DNA from 2 places in the Streptomyces rectiverticillatus genome. Region 2 is predicted to be linked to the other one. Evidence: riboswitches for the same ligand, from Rfam matches in the RefSeq annotation. Region 2 holds a riboswitch; the other holds the start of a gene.
What was found. A riboswitch is a leader RNA that binds a small molecule or an ion and turns the genes downstream of it on or off. The one in region 2 is predicted to bind thiamine pyrophosphate.

Region 1: another riboswitch for thiamine pyrophosphate. It lies ahead of FGW37_RS23540 (thiamine ABC transporter substrate-binding protein); the one in region 2 lies ahead of thiO (glycine oxidase ThiO).

The regions. Positions count from the first base shown of each region.
Region 1 is NZ_CP040752.1:5,342,912-5,346,307, reverse strand. Features, by position in the region: gene FGW37_RS23545 (ABC transporter permease) at 1-550, opposite strand, end outside; gene FGW37_RS23540 (thiamine ABC transporter substrate-binding protein) at 526-1,626, opposite strand; TPP riboswitch at 1,622-1,729, opposite strand; gene rlmN (dual-specificity RNA methyltransferase RlmN) at 1,796-2,905, opposite strand; gene FGW37_RS23530 (phosphatidate cytidylyltransferase) at 3,070-3,396, opposite strand, start outside.
Region 2 is NZ_CP040752.1:2,055,055-2,058,450, reverse strand. Features, by position in the region: gene FGW37_RS08745 (thiazole synthase) at 1-514, opposite strand, end outside; gene thiS (sulfur carrier protein ThiS) at 524-724, opposite strand; gene thiO (glycine oxidase ThiO) at 760-1,959, opposite strand; TPP riboswitch at 1,958-2,069, opposite strand; gene FGW37_RS08730 (NAD(P)/FAD-dependent oxidoreductase) at 2,377-3,396, shown strand, end outside.

The DNA of each region.
Region 1 (3,396 bases), 3.3 Mb from region 2:
GGGCCCACAGGCCCCCCACGGTGCGGACGACCACGGCGTAGTTGAAGAACACGTGGGCGAGCAGGATCGCCCAGACGGTGGTGTCGAGGCGCACGCCCCACCACTCGTCCAGCAGCCCCCCGCGCCCGAGCAGCGCCAGGAAGGCCGAGCCGGCGACGACGGTCGGCAGGACGAACGGCACGGTCACCACGGCGCGCAGCGTGCGCTTGCCGGGGAAGTCGAACCGCGCGAAGGCGTACGCCCCGGGCAGGGCGAGGGCGAGCGTCAGGGCGGTGGAGGCGGCCGCCTGCCAGGTGGTGAACCACAGCACGCGGCCGATCGCCGGGTCGGTCACGACCTCGCCGATGCGGCCGAGCTGCCACTGCCCGCCGTCCTTCAGCCCCCGGGAGACGATCGAGGCGACGGGGTAGGCGAAGAAGACCGCGAAGAAGGCGAGCGGCAGGGCCATGAGGCCGAGCCGCACCGCCGTCCGCCGCCCGGCCCCGCCGGGGCCTCGTGCGGTGCCCCGTGCAGGGGCCTCGGGCCCTACTTCAGGACGAGCGAGGACCATGCCTTGACCCACTGGTCGCGGTTCTTGGCGATCTTCTCAGGGGCCATGGTGCCGGGCTCGTTCACCTGCGCGCCGTACTTGGTGAACACCTCGGGCAGCTTGGCGTCCTGGTTGGCGGGCTTGACGAACATCTGCAGCGGCATGTCCTCCTGGAACGTACGGCTCAGCAGGAAGTCGATCAGGGCCTTGCCGCCCTCTGTGTTCTTCGCGCCCTTCAGCAGCCCCGCGAACTCCGTCTGCTGGAAGCAGGTGCCCGTGGCGACGCCGGTCGGGCCCTCCGCGGGCTGCGGCTTCATGCCCAGGACCTCGGCAGGCGGGCTGGAGGCGTAGGAGACCACGAGGGGCTTGTCGCCCTTGGCCTTCTTGCCGCCCGCGGAGCCGGAGAAGCGCTCGTTGTAGGCCTGCTCCCAGCCGTCGACGACCTCGACGCCGTTGTCCTTGAGCTTCTTCCAGTAGTCCTGCCACCCGTCGTCGCCGTACTTGGCGACCGTGGCGAGCTGGAAGGCGAGGCCCGGGGAGGACGTGGCGACGTTCTCGGTGACGAGCAGGTTCTTGTACTCGGGCTTGACCAGGTCGTCGAGGGACGTCGGCGGGGCCAGCTTGCGGCCGGCGAAGTACGCGCGGTCGTAGTTGACGCAGATGTCGCCGGTGTCGATGGGCGTGACCCGGTGCTCGCCGGAGTCGGCCTGGAGCTTCCTCGGGACGCGGTCCAGGCCCTTGGCCTCGTACGGCGCGAAGATACCGTTGTCGAGCGCACGGGAGAGCAGGGTGTTGTCGACGCCGAAGAAGACGTCGCCCTGCGGGTGGCTCTTGGACAGGATGGCCTGGTTGACGGCCTGGCCGGCGTCGCCGCCCTTGAGGACCTTCACCTTGTACCCGGTCTGCCGGGTGAACTGCTTGAGCACCTCTTCGGACGCCGCGAAGGAGTTGTGCGAGACCAGGGTGACGGTCTTGTCCTTGCCTTCGGACGTGCCGGAGCCCCCGGAGCCGTCCGAGCCGCCGCACGCGGCCAGAGCCGGAAGGGCGAGTACGCCGACGGCGACTGCGCCGGCGGCACGCCGCAGGTTGGTGTTCATGATCGAGCTGACTCCCTACGCCGGTATGACCCGGATCAGGTCCGAGGGTCTGCGGGCGGTGCCGCACTCTCAGCGCCCCGTGGGCGCTCCCCTGTCGGATTGTTCATTTGTGCGAGGGCACCGTATCAGTGCCCTCCCCATGGATCGGTGTCTGACCTGCGGCCTTGGCTCAGCGCTCGGCCGCTGCCAGCTGCCCGCAGGCGCCGTCGATCTCCTGGCCGCGGGTGTCGCGGACGGTGACCGGCACCCCGTGCGAGGCGATCGCCGCGACGAAGGCCCGCTCGTCCTCGGGGCGCGAGGCCGTCCACTTCGACCCCGGCGTGGGGTTGAGCGGAATCAGGTTGACGTGCACGCGCTTGCCCTTGAGGAGCCGGCCCAGGAGGTCGCCGCGCCATGCCTGGTCGTTGATGTCGCGGATCAGGGCGTACTCGATGGAGACCCGGCGGCCGGACTTCTCCGCGTACTCCCACGCCGCGTCGAGGACCTCGCGGACCTTCCAGCGCGTATTGACCGGCACCAGGGTGTCGCGCAGCTCGTCGTCCGGTGCATGCAGGGAGACGGCCAGACGGCACTTGAAGCCCTCGTCGGCGAAGCGCAGCATCGCCGGGACCAGGCCCACCGTGGAGACCGTGATGCCGCGCTGGGAGAGCCCCAGGCCGTCCGGCTCGGGGTCCGTGAGGCGGCGGATGGCGCCGACGACCCGCTTGTAGTTGGCCAGCGGCTCGCCCATGCCCATGAAGACGATGTTGGACAGCCGCGCGGGGCCGCCGGGGACGTCTCCGTCGCGCAGCGCCCGCATGCCGTCCACGATCTGGTGGACGATCTCGGCCGTCGACAGGTTCCGGTCCAGACCGGCCTGGCCGGTGGCGCAGAACGGGCAGTTCATGCCGCAGCCGGCCTGCGAGCTGATGCACATGGTGACCCGGTCGGGGTAGCGCATCAGCACGGACTCCACCAGCTTGCCGTCGTGCAGCCGCCAGAGGGTCTTGCGGGTGGTGTCGTCGTCGCACGAGATGTGACGCACGACGCTCATGAGCTCCGGCAGCAGCTCGGCGGCGAGCTTCTCGCGCGCCGCCGCCGGGATGTCGGTCCACGCGGCGGGATCGTGCGCGTACCGGGCGAAGTAGTGCTGTGAGAGCTGCTTGGCCCGGAACGGCTTCTCACCGATCGCGGAGACCGCCTCGCGGCGCTCGGCGGGCGAAAGGTCGGCAAGGTGCCGCGGGGGCAGCTTCGCCCCACGGGGGGCGACGAACGTCAGTTCTCCAGGCGCGGGGGCCATGAGCAAAAACACCTCATTGACGACGGCGGATGACCTCCGCAATCGCGGAGCCAGCGGCAGGACGAGCCGGAACCCGGAGATCTCACAGGGGCACCCCCGCAGGCGCGGGGCCGGAAAAGGGCCCGCCGCACAGCGGCGAGCCCTTCCAGAGTACCCGGCCCCGCTCAGGAGCCGACGAAGACGACCATGAGGAGCCACACCACCGGCGCGGTCGGCAGGAGCGAGTCCAGCCGGTCCATGATGCCGCCGTGCCCCGGCAGCAGGGCGCCCATGTCCTTGATCCCGAGATCCCTCTTGATCATGGACTCGCCGAGGTCTCCCAGCGTGGCGCTGACGGCGACGGCGAGGCCGAGGAGCAGCCCCTCCCACCACACACCGCCGTCGATCAGGAACTGCATGCACAGGGCGCCGGCGACCATCGCGAAGGCGATCGCCCCGAGCAGCCCCTCGCGCGTCTTGCCGGGGCTGATGCGCGGCGCCAGCTTGCGCTT
Region 2 (3,396 bases):
GCTGGAAGTTGTGCGGGTTGCGGATGCCGAGGCCGGAGCCGATGGGCGAGCCCAGCGGCATGATCGCCGCGCAGCCGACGTCCTCCAGCTTGCGGGCGAGGACCGGGTCGTCATTGGTGTACGGCAGCACGGTGAAGCCGTCGTCCACGAGGATCTCCGCGGCGTCGAGCAGCTCGATCGGGTCGGGCAGCAGCGTGCGCTCGTCGGCGATCACTTCGAGCTTGACCCAGTGCGTGCCGAGCGCCTCCCGGGCCAGCCGGGCGGTCAGGACGGCCTCACCGGCGGTGTAGCAGCCGGCCGTGTTCGGCAGCACCCGGATGGAGTGCCGCTCCAGCACGGACAGCACGGAGCCCCGGACGCTCGCGTCCAGGCGGCGCATCGCGACCGTGGTCAGCTCGGTGCCGGAGGCGAGCAGCGCGCGCTCCATGACGTCGAGGCTGGGCGCCCCGCCGGTGCCCATGATCAGCCGGGAGCCGAAGGTGGTGTCGGCGATGGTGAGCAGATCGTCCGCCATCAGCGCTGATCAGCCCCCCTGCACTGCGGTGAGGACCTCGACGCGGTCGCCCGCGCCGAGCCGTGTGGCGGCCCACCGGCCGCGCGGCACGACGGCCTCGTTGACGGCGGCGGCCACGCCGCCGGGCGCGGTGGTCATGCTCGCCACGAGACCGCCGAGGGTCAGGCCGTGGGGCACCTCGCGGTGCTCGCCGTTGACGCTGATGCCCATGTGGGCCTCGGGGTTGTCGGTGGGGTCGCTGGGGTTCATACGGGCAGCTCCTGCAGCGCGTTCGAGAAGCGTCGGGGGGTGAAGGGGCGGGCCTCCTCGGGGAGGCGCCCGGTGGTCAGCACCTCGGCCATGACGTCGCCGGTCAGCGGGGCGAGGAGGACGCCGTTGCGGTGGTGGCCGGTGGCGGCGTGCAGCCCGGGCAGGGCGGTCGGGCCGAGCAGGGGGGCGTTGTCGGGGGAGCCGGGGCGCAGCCCGGCGGAGGTCTCCACCAGGGGCAGTTCCGTGATGCCGGGCACCAGCTCGTGGGCGTCGCGCAGCAGCTCGTAGACGCCGCCGGCGGTGACCGTGGTGTCCCAGCCGAGCTCCTCGGTGGTCGCGCCGAGGACGAGCTCGCCGTTCTCGCGCGGCACCAGGTACACCGGCCCGCCGCGCACGACCGCCCGCACGGTGCGGGAGAGGAAGGGCGCGTACGCGTCCGGGACGCGCAGCCGCAGCACCTGGCCCTTGACGGGGCGCACGGGCGGCAGGACGCCGGCGGGGACGCCCGCGAGCGTCCCGCTGCGGCTGCCCGCGGCGAGCACCACCTGCCCCGCGGCGACGCGGCGGCCGTCCGCGAGCTCGGCGCCCGTGGCGCGGTCCCCCGCGAGCAGCAGCCGGGCGGCCTCGGCGCGGTGGAAGGCGACCCCGGCCCGCTCGCAGGCCGTGAGCAGCGCCCGCGCGAGCCTGCGGGGATCGGTCTGGTGGTCCCCGTCCACCCGCAGCCCCCCGCGTACGCCGGGCGCGAGCATCGGCTCCAGGCGGCGGCACTCGCGGCCCGTGAGCCACTGCGAGTCCAGGCCGGAGCGCTGCTGCAAGGCGTGCAGTTCGCGCAGGTGCTCGCGGTCGTCGGCGTCGAGGGCGACGGCCAGCGTGCCGCACGCCCGGTAGCCGGTGGCGACGCCGCTGGCCTCCTCCAGCTCCGCCGTGAAGTCCGGATAGCGGCGCGCGGAGGCCAGGTTGAGGGCGAGCAGAGCCTCCTCGCCGTAGTGCAGCTCGGTCACCGCCGCCAGCATCCCGGCGGCCACGCGCGCCGCGCCGCCGCCCGGAGCGGGGTCGGCGACGGCGGTCCGCAGCCCGCGCTGTGCGGCGCGCCAGGCGGTGACGAGCCCGATGAGCCCGCCGCCCACGACGAGGACGTCGCAGGCGGGAACGGTCGGCGCGGTCGGTGCGCCCGGTGTGGTCGTCGACGCGGCCATGAGGTGTCCAGCCCCTCCCTTCGCCGGCATGACCCGGATCAGGTTCGTACGGTCGGAGGCCGTCCAGCCTCCCTCTCAGCCCGGTCGTCCGGGCTCCCGCGAGTGCTTGCACCGGCCACCCTAGTACGCACCGCGACGGCGGGGCGAGGGCCCGTCGGCCGCCGCCTCGGTGGCTTCTCGCTGCTGCGGCGGGCCGCTTTCTTCCGCCGCGACGGCGATCAGCCACGACGCGGCGGCCCGGCGGTGCCGAGCCGGCCTTGCGGCCGTCTTCGAGTGACCGTTCGGAGGGCTCTCGCGCTTTCTTCCGCCGCGACGGCGATTCCACGACGCGGCGGCCCGGCGGTGCCGAACCGTGCCCGGCCCGGTCAAGACCCGCCCGGAGGGCCCCGGGCGCGGCCGTCGTCCTACAGTGATCGGGTGAGCGAGCACCGGGAAGAACCACATACCGCCCGTGAGCGGCGCGTCGTCATCGTGGGTGCCGGAATGGCCGGCGTGCAGACCGCGGTCGCCCTGCGCGAGCTCGGCTGGGCCGGCACCGTCACCGTGCTGGGCGCCGAGCCGCACCCCCCGTACGACAGGCCCCCGCTCTCCAAGGCCGTCCTGCTGGGCAAGGCCGACGGCTCCGCGTTCGAGGTGGACTTCGCCCTGCTCGGGATAGACCTGCAGCTCGGGCGGGAGGCCACCGGTCTGCGCCCGGCCGAGCACCTGGTGGACACCGCCTCCGGTCCGGTCCCCTACGACGTCCTGGTCATCGCCACCGGCGCCGAGCCCGTCCGGCTGCCCGGCAGCGAGGACCTGCCCAACGTCCACCTGCTGCGCACCCTCGACGACGCCGTGCGGCTGCGCCCGGTCCTGGCCGCGCAGCACGACGTCGTGGCCGTCGGCGCGGGCTGGATCGGCGCCGAGGTCGCGACGGCGGCCCGCGAGGCGGGCTGCGAGGTGACCGTGGTCGAGGCCGCGGACCGCGTCCTCGCCGGCGCCATGCCCGCCGAGGTCGCCGCCCGGATGGCCCCCTGGTACGCCGAGAGCGGCGCCCGGCTGATGCTCGGCGCGCGGGTGACCGCCGTGGAGCACGACGCGGTCGTGCTGGCCGACGGCACCCGGCTGACGGCCGGCGCCGTGGTCGTCGGCGTCGGGGCGCGGGCCGCGACCGGCTGGCTGGAGGGCTCGGGCATCGCGCTCGGCGAGGACCGCGCCGTCCTCGCCGACGAGCGGCTGCGCACCTCGCTGCCCGGCGTCTACGCGGTCGGCGACTGCGCGTCGTTCCCCTCCGCCCGCTACGGCGAGCGGCTGCTCGTGCACCACTGGGACAACGCCATGCAGGGGCCGCGGACCGTCGCGGCGAACATCGTGCTCGGCCCGGCCGAAGGGCCGTCCTACGACCCGGTGCCGTACTTCTGGTCCGAGCAGTTCGGGCGGTTCGTGCAGTACGCGGGC